DNA from 3 places in the Allobosea sp. TWI1241 genome. Region 2 is predicted to be linked to each of the others. Evidence: predicted binding sites of a transcription regulator. Region 2 holds the regulator's gene; each other region holds the start of a gene.
What was found. Region 2 encodes PhoB, which activates phosphate uptake and scavenging genes when phosphate is short. Its sites were predicted from a motif close to TGTCATNNANCTGTCAT; they were not measured.

Region 1 (7,026 bases), on a different contig from region 2:
GACGCTCGGCTTCCTGCCGCTGATCATGCCGCCCTTCGTCGGCGCGGTGGCGATGCAGCTCTTCTTCGGCCGCAACGGCACGGTGAACCTGCTGCTGGACGACTGGTTCGGCTTCAAGCTCGACTTCATGGAGGGGCTGAACGGCGTCATCTTCGTCCAGACCGTGCACTACTTCCCCTTCATCCTGATCAATCTCTCGGCGGCGCTGCGCAATATCGACCGGGCCATGGAGGAGGCGGCGCAGAATCTCGGTTCCTCGGGCTTCCGCCTGTTCCGCCGCATCGTCTTCCCGCTCGCCATGCCGGGCTATCTCGCCGGCGCCTCGCTGGTCTTCGTCAAGGTCTTCGACGACCTCGCCACGCCGCTGCTGCTCAACGTCAAGGACATGCTGGCGCCGCAGGCCTATCTGCGCGTCACCTCGATCGGCATCACCGATCCGATGGGCTATGTCATCTCCGTGGTGCTGATCGTCGCCTCCGTGCTGGCGATGTGGTTCTCGGCGCTGGCGCTGAAGGGCCGCGACTACGCCACCACGCAGCGCGGCGGCGGTGGCCTCGCCCGGCGCGCGATGCGCCCGCACGAGGCGATCCTCGGCTATGGCGTGGTCTTCCTGATCCTGGCGCTGGTGCTGGCGCCGCATCTCGGCCTGCTGCTGCTCTCCTTCGCGACGATCTGGTCGTTCTCGCCGCTGCCGGATGCCTACACGCTGGCCCATTACAGCCGCGTCTTCGGCGAGAGTTCGCTCTACATCAAGAACACGCTGATCTACGCCTCGCTGGCCGGCGCCATCGACGTCGTGCTCGGCGTCGCCATCGCCTATCTCGTCCTGCGCACCAAGCTGATCGGGCGCGAATGGCTGGACTGGATGGCCTCGGCCGCGCTCGCCATCCCGGGCGTAGTGCTCGGCATCGGCTATCTGCGCACCTTCTACGGCATCACGCTGCCGGACGGCACGCCGCTCGCCGCGCTCTGGGTGACCATCGTGCTGGCGCTGGCGATCAGGCGCCTGCCCTATGCGCTGCGCGCCTGCTATGCCGCGCTCCAGCAGATCTCCGTCTCGCTGGAGGAGGCGGCGGAGAACCTCGGCGCCACCAAGGCCCGCACCGTCCGGCGCGTGGTGGTGCCGCTGATGACCGGCGGCATCCTCGCCGGCTTCGTCACCTCCTTCGCGACCGCGGCCGTCGAGCTCTCGGCCACTCTGATGCTGGTGCAGTCCAACTCCGACGCGCCGCTGGCCTACGGGCTCTACGTCTTCATGCAGTCGGCGGCCGGGCGCGGGCCCGGCGCGGCGCTGGGCGTCGTCGCCGTGGTGCTGGTCGCGCTCTGCACCTTCCTCTCCCATCTCGTCATCGAACGCAGCCAGAAGGCCCGTGGCCTATGACCATGCCGAGCACCGCTCCCGCCGACAGCCTGCCGACCACGCCCGCCGTCTCGGTGGCGATCGAGGGCGTCAACCTGTCCTATGGCGACAACCACGTCCTCAAGGACGTCAACCTGGCGATCGAACCCGGCGAGTTCTTCGCCTTCCTCGGCCCGTCCGGTTGCGGCAAGACCACGCTGCTGCGGCTGATCGCCGGCTTCAACCAGGCCGATACCGGCCGCGTCACCATCGGCGGCGCCGACATCACGGCGCTGCCGCCCTGGAAGCGCGATGTCGGCATGGTGTTCCAGTCCTATGCGCTGTGGCCGCACATGACGGTACGCCGCAACGTCGCCTTCGGCCTGGAGGAGCGCGGCGTGAAGCGCGCCGAGATCGAGCGGCGCGTCGAGGCGGCGCTGGCGCTGGTCGGGCTGGCCCATCTCGGCGAGCGGCGCCCCTCGCAGCTCTCGGGCGGGCAGCAGCAGCGCGTCGCGGTCGCCCGCACCGTCGCGGTCGAGCCCAAGGTGCTGCTCCTCGACGAGCCGCTCTCAAATCTCGACGCCAAGATGCGCGTGCAGGTGCGCCGCGAACTGCGCGACCTGCAGCAGCGGCTCGGCCTGACCACCATCTTCGTCACCCACGACCAGGAGGAGGCCAACAGCATCTGCGACCGCATCGCGGTGATGAACGACGGCACCGTCCAGCAGGTCGGCACCCCGATGGAGCTCTACGAGCGCCCGGCCAACCTCTTCGTCGCCAACTTCCTCGGCACCGCCAACATCCTCTCCGGCGCGCTGGCGGAGAGCGGCGGCAGCCGCCGCTTCACGCTGGAAGGCGGCACGGCGCTGGAGGTGCCGGCCGGCCAGAGCGTGCCGTCCGGCGCGCGCCTGGTCTTCCGCCCGCAGCACGCCGATCTCGCCCCGCCCGACGCCGCGGCCGGCCCCGGCATCGCCCGCCTGCCCTGCACGGTCAGGCACCGCGAATTCCTCGGCGCGAGCGTGCGCTACGGTGTCGCGGTCGGCGGCTCCGAGGTGGCGGTCGACCTGCCGTTTCGCTCGGGAAACGAGCTCTACGGCCTCGGCGAAGCGGCCACGCTGCTTCTTCCGGACAAGTCCCTGATGTGGCTTGCCGACTAAGCACCCCGCGTGCATGAGTGCTTTGTGACGGTTTCATGTCACCAAAGGGCCCTCGCCGCATCGGAGCGGGGCCGCCGAGAGGAGAGAGACGCCTTGCTCGATCTGCGACTTGCCCGCCTTGCCGCCACCGCTGCCGCCCCGCTCATGCTCGCCGTGGCGACGGCGCCCGCCCAGGCCCAGGACGCCTGCCCCAATCGCGGCCAGCTCGACACGCTCTACTGCGACGCCAACAACGACCTCGTCGCCGACGCGCCGACCGACCCGGCCAAGTGGAAGGACCCGTCCGCGCTGGTCTGGGCCTACACCCCGGTCGAGGACCCGGCGGTCTACGCCAACGTCTTCAAGCCGCTGACCGACCATCTCGCCACCTGCACCGGCAAGCGCATCGTCTACTATCCGGTCCAGTCCAACTCGGCCGAGATCGAGGCCATGCGCTCGGGCCGTCTGCATTTCGCCGGTTTCTCGACCGGGCCGACCGGCTTCGCCGTGAACCTCGCAGGCGCGATCCCCTTCGCCGCCAAGGGCTCGGCCGCGGGCGTGCGCGGCTACAACCTCGTCGCGGTGGTCAAGGCGTCCAGCCCCTACAAGACGCTGGCCGACCTCAAGGGCAAGAAGGTCGCCCACACCTCGCCCTCGTCGAACTCCGGCAATCTCGCGCCGCGCGTGCTCTTCCCCGAACACGGGCTCGAGGCCGACAAGGACTACAAGCCGCTGATGTCGGGCGGTCACGACAAGTCGCTGCTCGGCGTCGTCTCCGGCGACTACGACATGGCCGCCGTCGCCGGCGACGTCTATGAACGCATGATCGTGCGCGGCACGATCAAGAAGGAGGACACCCGCGAGATCTATCGCAGCGCGGTGTTCCCGACCTCCTCCTTCGCCTACGCCCACGACCTCAAGCCCGAGCTCGCCAAGAAGCTGCAGGACTGCTTCTTCTCCTTCCGCTTCACCCCGGAGATGACGAAGGAGTTCAACGGCGACGACCGCTTCCTGCCGATCACCTACCAGAAGGACTGGGCGATCGTGCGTGACGTGGCCGAGAAGTCGGGCACGCCCTACAACAAGGCGGCCTACGACGCCGAAGCGAAGCGCGAGGCGGACGCCGCCGCCAAGAAGCGCCAGCAGCAGCAGGCTCCGGCCAAGCCCTGATCCCCCAAGAAGAAGACCAAGCCAAGCCCATGAGCGCCCTGCCAAGCGATGCGTCCGGCACCTGCCGGACGCTGGTCATCCGCAATCTCGTCAAGGAATACCGGCCCGGACAGCCCGTGCTGCGCGACATCTCGATCACGGTCGACCAGCCCGGGATCGTCGCCATCATCGGCCCCTCCGGCACCGGCAAGTCGACGCTGATCCGCTGCATCAACCGCCTGGTCGATCCGACCTCCGGCGCGATCATGCTGGACGGCACCGACCTGGCGAAGCTGCAGGGCGACGCGCTGCGCCAGGCCCGCCGGCGGCTCGGCATGGTCTTCCAGGAGTACAATCTCGTCGAGCGGCTCACCGTGATCGAGAACGTGCTCTGCGGGCGGCTGGGCTACGTCCCGGTCTGGCGGGCCTGGACCCGCCGCTTCTCCGAAGCCGACATCGCGCGCGCCTTCGCCCTGCTCGACCTCGTCGGGCTGGGCGAGTTCGCCACCCGCCGCGCCGACCAGCTCTCCGGCGGCCAGCGCCAGCGCGTGGGCATCGCCCGCGCGGTGATGCAGGAGCCGGACCTCGTCCTCGCCGACGAGCCGACATCCTCGCTCGACCCCAAGACCTCGGTCGAGATCATGGAGCTGCTGGCAGAGGTCGGCCGCGAGCGCGGCATCCCGGTCCTGGTCAACATCCACAACGTCGCCCTCGCCCGCCGCTTCTCAAAGCGGATCATCGGCATGTCGAAGGGGCTGATCGTCTATGACGGCCCGCCCGAGGGCCTGCAGGATTCGCATCTCGCCGAGATCTATGGCGGCGAAGGCTGGATGGAATGAGCACGCCGTCCGCCCTCCCCGCCGGGAGCCTGCGCGCCCGCGCCTTCCCGGTGAACTGGCCGCTGCGCATCGGCGCGGTCCTGTTCCTCGCCTATGTCGCCTATGCGGCCCAGATCGTCGACATCCGCTGGGAGCGCTTCGTCCAGGGCCTGGACAACGGCGCCCGCTTCATCGGCCGGATGCTGCCGCCCAACACGGCCGGCGACAAGATGGAGCTGCTCGTCCAGGGCATGGTCGAGTCGCTGCAGATCGCGATCATCTCGACCTTCGCCGGCGTGCTGCTCGCCCTGCCGCTCGGCCTGTGCGCCGCGCGCAACATGATGCCGATGCCGGTCACGGTGGTGGCGCGCGGGCTCATCGCGCTGTTCCGCACCTTCCACCCGGTCATCGTCGCCATTCTCTTCGTCAAGGCCGTCGGCTTCGGCGCGCTCGCCGGCGTGCTCGCCCTGATCGTCGCGACGCTGGGCTTCATCGCCAAGCTGATCGCCGAGGCGGTCGAGGAAATGTCGATGAAGCCGATCGAGGCGCTGCGCGCCGCCGGCTCGCCCTTCATGTCGGTGGTGATCATGGGCGTGGTGCCGCAGGTGCTGCCGCGCTTCATCGGCTTCGCCGCCTACCAGCTCGATTCCAACCTGCGCAATTCCGCGCTGGTCGGCATTGTCGGTGGCGGCGGCATCGGCGCGACCCTGTTCACCGCCTTCCAGCGCTTCGACTACGACTTCGTGCTGACCATCATCATCGCCATCATCCTGGCGGTCATGGCCGGCGAGGTGCTCTCCGCCTTCATGCGGCGCATCTACCAGGACGAGGCACCCTCGGGCGAAGTGCGGCGCGACGCTTCCGGCACGGTCTGGCACCGCTACACCGCCACGGAGCGGGCCATGCGCCTCGCCTTCTGGGGCATCGCCGCGGTCGCTCTCGCCTGGTCGGTCCAGACCGTCGAGGTCATCCCGGAATTCCTCTATGACGCGCCCCAGCAGACGGCCGACCTGTTCGCCCGCATGTGGCCGATCGACTGGGGCTACTTCCAGAAGGCCGTCAGCGCGGCGCTGGTCGAGACGCTGCACACCGCGACGCTCGGCACCATCCTGGCCATCGCGCTGGCGACGCCGGTCGCGCTGATGTGCGCCCGCAACGTCTCGACCTCGATCTGGGTCAACACGCTCGGCCGCTTCATCCTGGTCGCGACCCGCTCGGTCCACACCCTGGTCTGGGCGCTGCTCTTCGTGGCGGTGTTCGGCCCCGGCGCGCTGGCCGGCGTCATGGCGGTGGCGGTGCACTCGATCGGCTTCACCGGCAAGTTCCTCGCCGAAGCGATCGAGGAGGCCAAGCCCGGCCCGATCGAGGCGCTGCGCGCCGCCGGCGCCCCGCGCCGCGCCGTGCTGCTCAAGGGCTTCTGGCCGCAGGTCAAGCCGGCCTTCCTGGCCGTCAGCCTGTTCCGCTGGGACATCAATGTGCGCGAGAGCGCGGTGCTCGGCCTCGTCGGCGCCGGCGGCCTCGGCGTCGCGCTGCAGGCGGCGATGGACAATCTCTACTGGGACCAGGTCGGGCTGGTGCTGGTGGTGATCTTCGCCGTCGTCGTGGTCACCGAACTGGTCACCTCGGTGCTGCGCGCCCGCATCATCTGACGGCGCACGCACCGCTCATGCGACGAACGGCCGGAGCCTCGCGGCGCCGGCCGTTTTTTATTGTGCGCAAGCCGCCGGATTTCGCCGACCCGCGCGAAGATTGGCTCATCCCTTGCTTATCCACGGCCGACCCTTGCCAAGCGCCTCGCAATCGGCTGCGATTGCTGCGAAGTCGCCGGGGTCGGAATCCGGCGCGCGTAAACGAGGGGAGTTTTCAGGGATGACGATGAAGAAGTGGGGGCTGGCGCTCGCCGTGTCGGTGATCGCGCTTGGCGGCGCCATGGCGCAGACCCCGAAGAAGGGCGGCACCGTCCATGTCGTGGTCCAGCCCGAGCCGCCGATGCTGATGCAGGGCCTGAACCAGAACGGCCCGACCAACATGGTCGCGGGCAACATCTACGAATCGCTGCTGCGCTATAACGAGAAGCTCGAGCCGCAGCCCTCGCTCGCAAAGAGCTGGGAGGTCTCGCCCGACGCAAAGGTCTACACCTTCAAGCTGCAGGAGGGCGTGACCTGGCATGACGGCAAGCCCTTCACCGCCGACGACGTGGTGTTCTCGCTCGACAAGTTCCTGCGCGAGGTCCATCCGCGCTGGCGCCCGATCGTCAACGCCCAGGTCGACAAGATCGAGAAGCTCGACGATCTGACGGTCAGGATCTCACTGAAGCAGCCCTTCGGCCCGCTGATCATGTCGCAGGAGGTCGCCTCCGCGCCGATGGTGCCCAAGCACATCTATGACGGCACCGACTACCGCGCGAACCCGGCGAACAACACGCCGATCGGCACCGGCCCGTTCAAGTTCAAGGAGTGGAAGAAGGGCTCCTACATCCACCTCGTCAAGAACGAGAACTACTGGATGAAGGACCGGCCGCACCTCGACGAGATCTACTGGCAGATCATTCCCGACGCCGCCGCGCGCGCCGTGGCCTTCGAGA
Region 2 (7,026 bases):
TCGGAAGCGGTGCTCATGGAGCGAAGTCCTTGCGGCGGAACGAGACTGGGGGTGCGGAACGCTGGGCCGGGAACGGCGGTGCGGGCGAGCGGCGGCAGTGCACCGGCATCATGCGACCCGCTGACGACGCCTAGCGTCGCCGGCCGTTCCCGCTGTCTCGTCGCGCCGTGAACCGCATCGATGAAAAGTCCGGATCGCTCAAAAACATAAGCGCCGCCCGATGGGGCGGCCGCTCTCTGCCCGGACTATGCAAAAGCGCCTCCGCGCTGTCAATCGGCCGCCGTAGCGGCAGCGTTGCCGATCGGACTCACCGCGGCGCAATCGGGAGGCTTTCGCTGGGGAAAAGACGATTTGCGATTCGCCGACTCTTGTCGCCGAGTCAGGGCATCTTGTATGGTCCGTCTCGTCGGATACGACATCTCGTGCGGCGTCTCCAGTATCGTCAGGTCCGGGCGTCACGGTTTCCGCTTACACAGCGGACGCTGCCGGTATCGGATTCCGCCAAGATCTTTCCCGATGTCGCGCGGACTTTGGCGCGGCATGACGAAGACAGGTGAAAACGATGTCAGAAGCCGGAGCCTGGACCGAAGAGCGCGTCGAGCTGCTCAAGAAGCTCTGGAACGACGGGCTGAGCGCCAGCCAGATCGCCGGCGAGCTCGGCAGCGTCACCCGCAACGCCGTCATCGGCAAGGTGCATCGCCTCGGCCTGTCGGGACGCGCCAAGTCCCCGGGCTCGGCGACGCCGCGTCCGCGCAAGACCGCGACGCGCGCCCCCTCGCATCCGATGACGCCGCCGGCGCCGGGCCCCGGCCTGACCCGCGGCAACACCGCGCTCGCCCCACAGTTCGAGGCCGAACCCGAGGCCGAGCCGCAGGTGGCGGCCACCCCGGCCCCGGCCGAGGAGGTGGTGGTGCCGTTCTCCGAGCGCGTCAGCATCATGGATCTGCGCGAATACATGTGCCGCTGGCCGATGGGCGATCCGACGACGCCGGAGTTCCGCTTCTGCGGCGCCCGCTCGTCGACCGGCCTGCCCTATTGCAGCTACCATGCCCGCATCGCCTACCAGCCGGCGGCCGACCGCCGCCGCGACCGCAAGGCCGTCCGCGCCTGAGGGCGACAAGGCGACCGCGAAACGATCCGAGGAAGCCGGCCCCGTGGCCGGCTTTTTCATGCCCGCCATCGTGCCGGGAGCCAGGTTTCCGGCCGCAAGCCTTGGAACGACAGGTCTTCGAGTAGCAGTGCCTCGGACCAACACGATCCCGGGCGGGAAGGGGCAGGATGGCGACCATCGCGATCTATGCGGGCGCGGCGCTGGCGGAGATCGCCGGCTGCTTCGCCTTCTGGGCCTGGCTGAAGCTCGACCGCTCGGTCTGGTGGCTCGTGCCGGGGCTGCTGGCGCTGGCCGGCTTCGCCTGGCTGCTGGCGCTGGTCGACAGCCCCGCGGCGGGGCGAACCTTCGCCGCCTATGGCGGGGTCTATATCCTCGCCTCGCTCGGCTGGATGGCGCTGGTCGAGAAGGTGGCGCCCGACCGCTTCGACCTGATCGGCGCGGCGCTGTGTCTGGCGGGCGCCAGCGTAATCGTCGCCGCCCCGCGCTGACCCGCTTTCGGCATAACCGACGCCGTCATTGCGGCGTCTGGTGCAGACCAAAAGCCGAACCCGGCACGGGCTGGGTGCGCTCCGGCTCCACGCCGTCATTCCGGGGCTTCGCGCAGCGAAGAGCCCGGAACCCATGACCGCGCGGCTACCGGCTCGGGCGGCAGCGGTCGCGCTGCATCTTCCACCGACACTGGCCATGGGGCCCCGGAGCGACGGTGGATCGCCCGCGTCACGCCCTGCCCGCTTCAGCCTCCGCGGGCGAAGGTCTCGTCGAAGGCGTAGCCGGCGCCGCGCACCGTGCGCAGCGGGTCCTTGGCGTTGCCGGGCGTGATCGCCTTGCGCAGGCGCCCGACATGCACGTCGACGGTGCGCTCGTCGATATAGACGTCGCGGCCCCAGACGGCGTCGAGCAGCTGCGCCCGGGAATAGACCCGGCCCGGCGCCTGCATCAGGAATTCGAGCAGACGGAACTCGGTCGGGCCGAGATGCAGCTCGGTGCCGGCCCGGCGCACACGCCGCGTGGTGCGGTCGAGCTCGAGGTCGCCGGCGGTGAGCAGCCCGGCGACATGGCCGGGCTTGGCCCGGCGCAGCAGCGCCTGCACCCGCGCGATCAGCTCCGGCAGCGAGAACGGCTTGACCACATAGTCGTCGGCGCCGGTGGCGAGGCCGCGCACGCGCTCGGTCTCCTCGCCGCGGGCGGTCAGCATGATGATCGGCACGCGCTCGGTGTCGCGCCGGGCCCTGAGACGCCGGCAGAGCTCGATGCCGGAGAGGCCGGGCAGCATCCAGTCGAGCAGCACGAGATCGGGCGTGCTGTCGCGCAGATGCAGCTCGGCGTCGTCGCCGCGCGCCACGCTGTCGACCTCGAAGCCCTCGGCCTCGAGATTGTAGCGCAGGAGCAGGGTCAGCGGCTCCTCGTCCTCGACGATCAGGATGCGCGCGGCCATGTCGGGCCCTTTCAGGCGTCGCCGGAAGCGGCGGAAGCCGGCAGCTCGACGGGGATGTCGGTGGTGTCGAGCTTCGGCCGGGTCTCGTCGATCGACTGGCCGGTGACGAGGTAGTGGATGGTCTCGGCGATGTTGGTGGTGTGGTCGCCGATGCGCTCGACGTTCTTGGCGCAGAACAGCAGATGCGTGCAGAAGGTGATGTTGCGCGGATCCTCCATCATATAGGTCAGGAGCTCGCGGAACAGCGAGGTGTAGAGCGCGTCGATCTCGTCGTCGCGGCGCCAGACCTCCATCGCCTTGCGGTCGTTGCCGGCGGCATAGGCGTCGAGCACGTCCTTGAGCTGGGCCTGGACCAGGCGGCTCATATGCTCCAGCCCGACCACGGCCCGCGTCGGCGGCGAGAACTGGCCGGAGATCGCGACGGCGCGCTTGGCGATGTTCTTGGCGAGATCGCCGACGCGCTCGATATCGGCGGCGATGCGGATCGCCGAGATCAGCTCGCGCAGGTCGTTGGCGAGGGGCTGGCGCCGGGCGATGGTCAGCACCGCCTTCTCCTCGACGTCGCGCTGGAGATTGTCCAGGCGCTGGTCCGCGCTGATGATCTTCTGGGCGAGCGCGGTGTCGCGGCGCACCAGAGCGACGGTGGAGTCGCCGAGCATGCGCTCGGACATGCCGCCCATCTCGGCGAGGCTGCGACGCAGCGCCTCGAGATCGGCGTCGTAGGAGCGGACGATGTGTTCGGACATGGGGCGCGTATCCTGTCGTGGCGGCGCGAGCGTCGAAGGCGGTGTCGATCTCAGCCGAAGCGGCCGGTGACGTAGTCCTGCGTCTGCTTCTTGCTCGGGTTCATGAAGATGGTGTTGGTCGCGTCGAACTCGATCACCTCGCCGAGATACATGAAGGCGGTGTACTGCGAGATGCGCGCCGCCTGCTGCATGTTGTGGGTGACGATCACGATGGTGAAATCGCTCTTCAGCTGCTCGAGCAGGTCCTCGATCTTGCCGGTCGAGATCGGGTCGAGCGCCGAGGTCGGCTCGTCGAACAGGATGACCTCGGGCCTCTGGGCGATGGTGCGGGCGATGCACAGGCGCTGCTGCTGGCCGCCGGAGAGGCCCATGCCGGAGGCCTTGAGCTTGTCCTTGACCTCGTCCCACAGCGCGGCCCGGCGCAGCGCGCCCTCGACGCGGTCGTCCAGCTCCGATTTCGGCGGCTTCTCGTAGAGGCGGATGCCGAAGGCGACGTTGTCGTAGATCGACATCGGGAAGGGCGTCGGCTTCTGGAAGACCATGCCGACGCGCGAGCGCAGTTCGTTCACGTCGACATCGCCGCTGATGACGTTGCGGCCGTCGAGCATGATCTCGCCGGTGGCGCGCTGCTCGGGATAGAGCGAGTAGATGCGGTTGAAGATGCGCAGCAGCGTGGACTTGCCGCAGCCCGACGGGCCGATCAGCGCCGTGACGTGGCGGTCGCGGAAGTCCAGGTTGATGTTCTTCAGCGCCTTGTGCTCGCCGTAGTAGAAATCGAGGTTGCGGACCGCGATGCGCACGGGCGCGGCGGCGTCCAGGACCTGCGGGCTGGTTTCAATGGTCGAGAGCATCGACTTATCCTTTCGGACGGGCGTGGCGAGCGTCATTTCGCGCCTCGCACGAGACGGCGGGCGGCGAGCGACAGGAACAGGATGGAGAAGGTGATGATCAGCGAGCCGGCCCAGGCGAGCTGCTGCCAGTTCTCGTAAGGCGCCGAGGCGAACTGATAGATCGTCACCGGCAGGTTGGAGACGCCGCCGATCAGGCTCGGCGAGAACCAGAAATTGTTGTTGAGCGCGGTGAAGATCAGCGGCGCGGTCTCGCCGGCGACGCGGGCGAGCGCCAGCAGGATGCCGGTGACCATGCCGGCCTTGGCCGCCTGCCAGGTGATCGCGGTGATCACCACCGAAGGCGGGGCGCCGAGCGCCGCGCCGGCCTCGCGCAGGCCGCCCGGCACCAGCCGCAGCATGTCCTCGGTGGTGCGCACGATCACCGGGATCGCGATGATGCCGAGCGCGATGCCGCCGGCCCAGCCGGAATAGCTGCCCATCGGCTCGACCATCACGACATAGACGAACAGGCCGATCAGGATCGACGGCGCCGAGAGCAGGATGTCGTTGATGAAGCGGATCAGCTCGGCGAGCTTCGAGCCCTTGCCGTATTCGGCGAGATAGGTGCCGGCGAGCACGCCGATCGGGGTAGCGATGGCGATGCCGATCAGCGTCAGCACCAGCGAGCCGACGATCGCGTTGGCGAGGCCGCCGCCTGCCGTGCCGGGGCCGGGCGTGACCTTGGTGAAGGTGTCGAGCGAGAGCCCGGCGACGCCCTTCACGATCAGCATGCCGAGGATCCAGAACAGCACCGAGATCGCCATCAGGGTGAAGCCGGTGGCGACGAGCTTCATCAGGCGGTCGGCGCGGCGGCGCGCCGGGCGCACGCGGCCCCAGGGCGCCAGCGCCTGGCTCTGCGGGGCGGGAGTGGCTTGCGACATCGGACGGCGCTCCGGCTCAGTAGCTCTTGACGCGCGAGACGAGGATGCGCGCGGCGACGAGGACGAGGAAGGTCACGAAGAACAGGATGCAGCCGAGCGCGATCAGCGCATTGAGCTGCAGGCCAAGCGCCTCGTTGAACTCGTTGGCGATGCGCGAGGCGATGGTCGAGCCCGGATCCATGATCGAGGCCGAGAGCCGGTTGGCGTTGCCGACCACGAAGGTCACCGCCATGGTCTCGCCGAGCGCGCGGCCGAGGCCGAGCATCACCGCGCCGATGATCGAGACGCCGGCCTGCGGCAGCAGCACATGGCGCACCACCTCCCAGGTCGTCGCCCCGATGCCATAGGCGCTCTCGCGCAGCACCGAGGGGATCTGGTCGAGCATGTCGCGGGTGATCGAGGCGATGAAGGGGATGATCATGAACGCCAGGATCAGCCCGGCGGTCAGGATGCCCAGCCCGGAGGGCGAGCGCGAATACAGGATGGTGCCGACGATCGGCATGCCCTCGACGATGTTGGAGAGCGGCACCTGCACATAGGCGGCGAAGAGCGGCACGAAGACGAACAGGCCCCACATGCCGTAGATGATCGAGGGCACGGCGGCGAGCAGCTCGACGGCGGTCGAGACCGGGCGCTTGAACCAGGCCGGGGCGAGCTGGGTCAGGAACACCGCGATGCCGAGCGAGAGCGGCACGCCGACGACCAGAGCGATGAGCGCGGTGACCAACGTGCCCGCGATCGCCGGCCAGGCGCCGTACTGGTCGTTCATCGTGTCCCAGGACGAGGAGGTCAGGAAGCCCGGGCCGAATTCGCGGAAGGCCGGCCAGCCGCCGATCACCATCGAGGCCATGATGCCGGCGAGCAGCGCCAGCACCAGCAGCGCCGAGACCAGGCTGGCGTTGCGGAAGACGACGTCGAAGGTCGCCTTGGGGGTCTTCCTGATGCGGCGCGCCGGGGGCACGCTCGCCAGGTCGGTTGCTGCGGTCATCCGCGTGGGCTCCGGTTGTCGTCGGTGCGGGGCCGCCGGGGCGTTCCCGTGGCCCGCATTCCGGAGCAGCCCGCCCGCGCCGTGCGCGACAGGCTGCTCGGGAATGGGGGCGGCCGTCCTGTTGTGCGGCGGGGCAGGCCGTCCGGCCCGCCCCGCGCAGCGTCATTATCTCAGAGGACGGGCTTGCCGTCCTTGTCGGTGACGCCCTTCCAGGCGTCGCGGACCAGCGCCTTCACATTGGCCGGCAGCGCGACATAGTCGAGCTCGGAGGCCATCTTGTCGCCATTCTGGAAGGCCCAGTCGACGAACTTCAGCGCGGCGGCGGTCTCTTCCGGCTTGTCCGGCTTGGCGTAGACCAGCAGGAAGGTCGCGGCGGTGATCGGCCAGGCCTGCGCACCCTTCTGGTTGGTCAGCGAGATGCCGAAGCCCGGGGCGGCCTTCCAGTCGGCATTGGCGGCGGCGGCCTGGAACGAGGCCTCGTCCGGCTGCGGGAAGTTGCCCTCGGCGTTCTGGATCAGGGCGTGCGACAGGCCGTTCTGCTTGGCATAGGCGTATTCGACATAGCCGATCGAGTTGGCGACCTGCTTGACCGAGGCGGCGACGCCCTCATTGCCCTTGCCGCCGATGCCGACCGGCCACTGCACCGAGGTGTTGTTGCCGAGCTTGCCCTTGAACTCCTCGGAGACGGCCGAGAGGTAGTTGGTGAACACGAAGGTCGTGCCCGACCCGTCCGAGCGGTAGACCGGCGAGATGTTGGCGTCGGGAAGGGCGAGACCCTCGTTGATCTTGGCGATCTTCGGGTCGTTCCACTTCTTGATGGTGCCGAGATAGATCTCGGCCAGGATCGGGCCGGTGAGCTTCAGCTTGCCGGGCGCGACGCCGGGGATGTTCACGGCCGGGACGACGCCGCCCATGACGGTCGGGAACTGGACGAAGCCGCCCTTCTCGAGGTCCTCGCCCTTGAGCGGGGCGTCG
Region 3 (7,026 bases), on a different contig from region 2:
AGCAGGGTCCGGCGCAGCCGTGCCGCCGCCGCCCGCCGGTAGAGCGCGGCATGGGCGGCGATGGCCGGATCGGCGCGATCGATCGCGAGTGTCATGACAATGTCCGTCGCCGAAAGAGGAGGCGGCTAGAGCGGGCCGCAGCCGTCATGCTCGGCCTTGTGGCGAGCATCCACGTCTTGAACACCGCGCGCGATCAGCGAAGCGAAGACGTGGATGGTCGGGACAGGCCCGACCATGACGGGCTGCGACTGAAATGGCTTACGAGGACTTCTTCTTGCGCAGTTCGTCGACGAACTTGTTGAGCTCGATGATCGGGTCGTAGGCCTTGTTGTCGACCGCGACGAGCGGGCCCTGCTTGCCTTCGTAGATCTTGTCGAAGGCGGCTTTGTCCTTCGTGGTAATGTTGAGGACGGCGTCGCGGATCGCGGTCTTCAGCTGCTCCGGCATGTCGGAGAGATAGGCCATCGGCGAGTTCACGATCTGCTCGGACTTGAAGATGATCCGGAAGTCCTCGGCCTTGGCCATGTTCTTGCGGGCCATGCGCTGCAGGTTGGATTCCTGCTCGTCGTTCCACCAGTTGGCGACCATGTCGACGGTGCCCTGCTGGAGCGCGATGATCGCGTTCTCATGGCTGCCGGTATAGACGACCTTGCCGAAGAAGCTCTCGGGCTCGATCTTCATCTGGTTCAGCGCGAAGCGCGGCACGTTGTTGCCCGAGGTCGAGTTGGGATCGACCAGGCCGAGATTCTTGCCCTTCAGGTCCTCGACCTTTTGATAGGGCGAGTCCTTCTTCACGTAGAAGACCGAATGATAGCCCTTGGTGCCGTCGAGATTGGTCTCGATCGCGAAGGCGTCGATCTTGGCGCCGGTCATGCGGGCGCGGGCGAAGGAGGACGGGCCGTAGGAGGCGATGTGGATGTTGCCCGCCCGCTGGCCCTCGATGATCGCCGCATAGTCGTTGGCGATGCGCAGCGTCACCTTGGTGCCGAGTTCCTTGGCGAGATAGTTGACGAAGGGGGTGTAGCGCTCGGTCACGCCGGAGGCATTCTCGGCCGGGATGATCGCGAAGACGATCTCGGGATACTTGGCCTTCCAGTCGTGGGCCAAGGCCGGGGCGGCGAGCGCGCCGGCGAAGCCGGCAGCGAGCATGAGGGTATGGCGACGGGTCAGCATGGGGTGCTCCTGTGGTCCTGTCGAAGATGGTTCGGTCGGCGTCTCGCCCGCGGTCGCGCGGATCCGCTCAGGCGACGCTCTGCCTGGCGCGCCTCGCTTCCGAGGTCGCGATCTCGTCCAGCGCCTCCAGCGCGTCGGCGCCGGCGTCCCTGGCCTCGATTCCGTAGAGATCGGCCGCCACCGCCTTGGTCAGCGCGTGCGGCGGGCCGTCGAACACCACCTTGCCGCCGGCCATGCCGATCAGCCGGTCGCAGTATTTCGACGCGATATCGAGATGGTGCAGGTTGCTGATCACGGTGATGCCGTCCTCGCGGTTGATGCGGAACAGCGCGTCCATCACGACCTGGGTGTTGCGCGGGTCGAGCGAGGCGATCGGCTCGTCGGCGAGGATGATCGCCGGCTCCTGGACCAGGGCGCGCGCGATGGCGACGCGCTGCTGCTGCCCGCCCGACAGGGTCTCGGCGCGCTGGGCCAGCAGGTGCCCCATGTCGAGACGTTCCAGTGCCGCTATGGCGCGGATCTTGTCGTCCTGCGAGAAGCTCCTGACCAGTGTCAGCGCCGCCGCGCGGTGGTTCAGCCGGCCGAGCAGGACATTGGTCAGCACGTCGAGGCGCCCGACCAGGTTGAACTGCTGGAAGATCATCGCCGTGTCGCGGCGCCAGCCGCGCAGCGCCGCCCCCTTCAGCGCCGTGACCTCGCGCGCGCCGCTGAAGATGCGGCCCTCGCTCGGCTCGCTCAGCCGGTTGAGCATGCGCAGCAGCGTCGACTTGCCGGCGCCCGAGCGGCCGATCACCCCGACCATCTCGCCGCGCGGAATCGACAGGCTGACGCCATCGACGGCCACATTACCGCCGAACCGCTTGGTCAAACCTTCGATCCGCAGCATGCCGGCTCTCCCGTCGTGACGGCGGGAGCGGTAGCGGCCGCAGATGACAGCCCGGTGACGCGGCGTCGGCAGCGGCGGCGCCGAGGCGGATCACCGGATCGTGATCGCCTTACGTAAGGCCCGCGCCAGGCCGGTGCCAGGCCGGTGCCGGCCCCATCCGCCCGGCGCGGGACCGCATCCGGCCGGCCCGGCATCGGCTTTGCTTGTCGCGGCGAGGTCCGTTGGCGTACCGGGGATGCCGCTACGGCCCTCCTTCCGCCCACAAGCTCGCTTATCAAATCGTACCGCCCAGTCTAAATCAGGTCCGACCTACCGGAGCGTCCCGCCTCATGAAGCGTTTTCTTCTCCTCATCCTGATCGCTGGACTGGCGGCCGGCGGGTATTACGGCTTCAGGTACCAGACCAAGGCCTCCCAGCAGCAGGCCCAGGCGCCGGGCGGTGCCGCCCGCGCCCCGGCCGTGCCGGTCGAGGTCGGCAGCATCGAGGTCGCCAGCGTCGACGAGGAGGTCGAGGCGCTCGGCACCCTCGCCGCCGACGAGTCGGTGGTGATCGCGCCCGAGATCGCCGGCCGCGTCACCGCACTCGGCTTCAAGGAGGGCGACCGGGTCAAGAAGGACCAGCCGCTGGTCATGCTCGACACCGCCATCCTCGACGCCGAGCTGGCGCAGGCCAAGGCGGACGTCTCGCTCGCCCGCGACACCTATGAGCGCAACACCTCGCTGGTGAAGCGCGGCGCCGGCACGCAGGTGGCGCTGGAGCAGGCCACCGCCCAGCTCGCCTCGCAGGAGGCGCGGCTGCAGCTCGCCCAGGCCAAGCTCGCCTTCGCCACCATCAAGGCGCCGTTCAACGGCGTGGTCGGCCTGCGCTCGGTCGGCGTCGGCGATTTCGTCTCGGTCGGCAAGCCGCTGATCACCCTGACCAATATCGACCCGATCAAGGTCGATTTCCGCGTGCCGGAGATCTTCCTGACCCGGGTGCGCACCGGCCAGCAGATCCAGCTGCGCGTCGACGCCATCCCCGACCGGCCCTTCACCGGCACGGTCTTCGCCATCGACCCGGTGGTCGACGTCAACGGCCGCGCCGTCCGCCTGCGCGCCACCGTTCCCAATGGCGACCTCGTGCTGAGGCCCGGCCTGTTCGCCCGCGTCACCGTGGTGGTCGACCAGCGCCACGAGGCGCTGCTGGTGCCCGAGACCGCAGTCGTGCCCGACGGCATGAGCAAGGTCGTCTTCGTGGTCGAGGACGGCAAGGCCAGGCGCGTCCAGGTCGAGCTCGGCAAGCGGCTTCCCGGCAAGGTCGAGGTGGTCAAGGGCCTGAAGCCCGGCATGCAGATCGTCACCGCCGGCCAGATGCGCCTGCGCGACGGCTCCACCGTCTCGATCAAGGAGAAGACCGTCGTGCAGACCAGCGCGCTGCCGGGCGCCGTGCGATGAGCCTGTTCGAGCTCTTCATCCGCAGGCCGGTCCTCTCGACCGTCCTCAGCCTGCTCGTCATCCTGGTCGGCTTCGTCTCCTATACGCGCCTGACGGTGCGCGAATATCCCAATATCGACGAGCCGATCGTCTCGGTGCAGACCTCCTATCGCGGCGCCAGCGCCGAGATCATCGAGACCCAGGTCACCCAGATCCTCGAGAACTCCATCGCCGGCATCGAGGGCATCGAGATCATCACTTCGACCAGCCGGCAGGAGCGCAGCCAGATCTCGGTGCGCTTCCGCCCGGACGTCGACCCCGACGTCGCCGCCTCCGACGTGCGCGACCGCGTCAGCCGCGTGCGCGGCCGCCTGCCCGACGAGATCGACGAGCCGATCATCGCCAAGGTCGAGGCCGACGCGCAGCCGATCATGTATCTGTCGCTGACCAGCTCGCGGCACTCGCCGCTGGAGCTGACCGACTTCGCCGACCGCTTCATCGCCGACCGCGTCCAGAACATCACCGGCGTCGCCGAGGTCCGCATCCTCGGCCAGCGCCAATACGCCATGCGCATCTGGCTCGACCGCGCCCGCATGGCCGCCTACCAGATCACGGTGCAGGAGATCGAGGCGGCGCTGCGCGCCCAGAACGTCGAGATCCCCTCCGGCCGCATCGAGAGCAACGACCGCGAATTCACCGTCCTCTCGCAGACCAGCCTCAACACGCCCGAGCAGTTCGAGCAGGTCACGGTCAAGGACGTCAACGGCTTCCCGGTGAAGATGCGCGACGTCGCCCGCGTCGAGCTCGGCGCCCGCGAGGAGCGCAACGCCGCCTGGTTCCGCGGCGCGCCCTCGGTCACCATCGGCATCGTCAAGCAGGCCGTCGCCAACCCGCTCGACGTCTCCTCCGGCGTGCAGCAGGCCCTGCCCGGCATCCGCGAGGACCTGCCCGACGGCATGTCGATCGCCACCTCCTACGACACCTCGATCTTCATCGATCGCTCGATCAAGGCGGTCTACACCACCATCGCCGAGGCGATCGTGCTGGTGGTGCTGATCATCTTCGTCTTCCTGCGTTCCTTCCGCGCCACGCTGATCCCGCTCGTCACCATCCCCGTCTCGCTGATCGGCGCCTTCGCGCTGATGTATGCGATGGGCTTCACGGTCAACACGCTGACCCTGCTCTCCATGGTGCTGGCGATCGGCCTGGTGGTCGACGACGCCATCGTCGTGCTGGAGAACATCCACCGCCATATCGAGGAGGGGATGGCGCCGACCCAGGCCGCGATCAAGGGCATCAACGAGATCGCCTTCGCGGTCGTGGCGATGACGCTGACGCTGGTCGCGGTCTACGCGCCGATGGCCTTCTCGACCGGGCGCACCGGCAAGCTCTTCATCGAGTTCGCCCTGACGCTCGCCGGCGCCGTGCTGGTCTCGGGCTTCGTCGCGCTGACGCTGACGCCGATGATGTGCGCCAAGCTGCTGCGCCACGACAAGAAGCACAACTGGCTCTACAACGCGCTGGAGCGCTTCTTCGACGCGCTCGCCTCCGGCTATCGCCGCTCGCTGCGCTTCGCGCTCTCGGTGCGGCCGCTGGTCGTGCTGATCGCGCTCGCCGTCGCCGGCAGCTCCTATGTGTTCTTCACCGGGCTGCGCTCCGAGCTCGCCCCGGTCGAGGATCGCGGCACGATCACCGCGATCGGCGTGGCGCCCGAGGGCGCGACCATGAGCTTCACCGCCGACTATGCCCGGCGCGTCGAGGATTATTTCAGCAAGATTCCCGAGGTCGAGACCTATCTGGTCATCGTCGGCTTCCCGGACGTGACGCGCGCCATCGCCTTCGCCCGCCTGAAGCCCTGGGAGCAGCGCCACCGCAAGCAGCAGCAGCTGGTCGCCGACATCAACAAGGACCTGTCCCAGATCCCCGGCATCCGCCTGTTCGCCACCAACCCGCCCTCGCTCGGCCAGGGCGGCGCCAACAGCAAGCCGGTGGAGTTCGTGCTGCGCTCCTCTGAATCCTATGCCGAGATCAAGCAGAACGTCGACCGGCTGATCGCCGAGGTGCAGGGCAATCCCGCCCTGACCAATATCGAGACCAACCTCATCCTCGACAAGCCGCAGATCAAGGTCTCGATCGACCGCCAGCGCGCCGCCGATCTCGGCGTCGGCGTCGACGTGATCGGCCGCACCATGGAGACCCTGCTCGGCGGCCGCCAGGTCACCCGCTTCAACATGAACGGGGAGCAGTACGACGTGATGCTGCAGGTGGCGGGGCAGGACCGCAACACGCCGCAGGCGCTGCAATCCATCTACCTGATGGGCCGCGGTGGCACGGTGGTGCAGCTCTCCAGCCTGGTGCACGTCGAGGAGAACGTCGCGCCCAAGGAGCTGATCCGCTTCAACCAGATGCGCTCGGCGACGATCACCGCGGTGCCCGGCCCCGGCTATTCGCTGGGCGACGCGCTCAACGTCCTGGAACAGGCCGCGGCCCGCGTCCTGCCGGCGAGCTACCAGGTCGACTATTCCGGCCAGAGCCGCGAGTTCAAGCAGTCCGGTTCCTCGATCCTGCTGGTCTTCCTGCTGGCGCTGGGCTTCATCTATCTGGTGCTCTCGGCCCAGTTCGAGAGCTTCGTCGACCCGATCGTGATCATGGTCTCGGTGCCGCTCTCGCTGACGGGCGCGCTCGCGGCGCTGTATTTCACCGGCGGCACGCTCAACGTCTACAGCCAGATCGGCCTGATCACGCTGGTCGGCCTGATCACCAAGCACGGCATCCTGATCCTGGAGTTCACCAACCAGCTCCGCGAGGAGGGCCGCGAGATGATCGACGCGCTGGTCGATGCCGCGGAGCTGCGCCTGCGGCCGATCCTGATGACCACCGGCGCCATGGTGCTGGGCGCCGTCCCGCTGGCGCTGGCCAGCGGCGCCGGCGCCGAGAGCCGCTCGCAGATCGGCTGGGTCATAGTCGGCGGCATGACCTTCGGCACGCTGCTCACGCTCTATGTCGTGCCGGTGGCCTACAGCTACCTCTCGCGCAGCCGGCAGGCCGCGCGCAGCGTTCCCGTCACGGACGCCCATCCGCAGCCGGCGGAATAGAGCCCGCGGCGACGCTCCCGACGACAAGCCCCGCCATGCAGCCCATGGCGGGGTTTCGCGTTACTGGAGCCTGACCGAGACGCTTTCGCTGGCACCGGCCGCATCGATCACCGAGATCCGCACGAAGCCCTTGACCGGCGGCTGCCAATTGGTCTCGCGCCGCCTGATCGCGTCCATCACCGGCGCGCCGTCGACCAGCCAGGTGAAGGGCGCGACGCCGCCGGTGACCTTGAGCGCCAGTTGCGGCCGGCCGGCCCCGGCGGAGGCGAGGTCGATACGCGCGCCCTCGGGCGGGAAGGCCAGCCGCAGCGCCGGCGTCGCCAGCGCCGCCACGGTCTTCGGCACGTCCTGGCGCAGATGCCGGAGCGGCGGCGGCAGGGCGGCGCTGCTCGCCATGATCGCTCCGGCAGGCCGCGGGAAGGGCCGCAGGTCGAGCCCGATGCGGGCGAAGGCGTCGAAC

Region 1: the regulator PhoB is predicted to act here: its motif matches at 2,521-2,537, upstream of phnD (phosphate/phosphite/phosphonate ABC transporter substrate-binding protein).
Region 3: the regulator PhoB is predicted to act here: its motif matches at 2,103-2,119, upstream of phnC (phosphonate ABC transporter ATP-binding protein).

The regions. Positions count from the first base shown of each region.
Region 1 covers NZ_JBDJKW010000011.1:68,576-75,601, reverse strand. The annotation lists gene ABE438_RS14895 (ABC transporter permease) at 1-1,381, shown strand, start outside; gene ABE438_RS14890 (ABC transporter ATP-binding protein) at 1,378-2,496, shown strand; gene phnD (phosphate/phosphite/phosphonate ABC transporter substrate-binding protein) at 2,641-3,645, shown strand; gene phnC (phosphonate ABC transporter ATP-binding protein) at 3,675-4,463, shown strand; gene phnE (phosphonate ABC transporter, permease protein PhnE) at 4,460-6,091, shown strand; gene ABE438_RS14870 (ABC transporter substrate-binding protein) at 6,312-7,026, shown strand, end outside.
Region 2 covers NZ_JBDJKW010000015.1:45,800-52,825, forward strand. The annotation lists gene ABE438_RS17060 (aspartate aminotransferase family protein) at 1-17, opposite strand, end outside; gene ABE438_RS17065 (GcrA family cell cycle regulator) at 563-1,111, shown strand; gene ABE438_RS17070 (YnfA family protein) at 1,279-1,599, shown strand; gene phoB (phosphate regulon transcriptional regulator PhoB) at 1,845-2,546, opposite strand; gene phoU (phosphate signaling complex protein PhoU) at 2,558-3,292, opposite strand; gene pstB (phosphate ABC transporter ATP-binding protein PstB) at 3,343-4,143, opposite strand; gene pstA (phosphate ABC transporter permease PstA) at 4,176-5,063, opposite strand; gene pstC (phosphate ABC transporter permease subunit PstC) at 5,080-6,051, opposite strand; gene pstS (phosphate ABC transporter substrate-binding protein PstS) at 6,222-7,026, opposite strand, start outside.
Region 3 covers NZ_JBDJKW010000003.1:265,563-272,588, forward strand. The annotation lists gene phnE (phosphonate ABC transporter, permease protein PhnE) at 1-95, opposite strand, end outside; gene phnD (phosphonate ABC transporter substrate-binding protein) at 259-1,173, opposite strand; gene phnC (phosphonate ABC transporter ATP-binding protein) at 1,241-2,059, opposite strand; gene ABE438_RS06485 (efflux RND transporter periplasmic adaptor subunit) at 2,389-3,492, shown strand; gene ABE438_RS06490 (efflux RND transporter permease subunit) at 3,489-6,566, shown strand; gene pbpC (penicillin-binding protein 1C) at 6,627-7,026, opposite strand, start outside.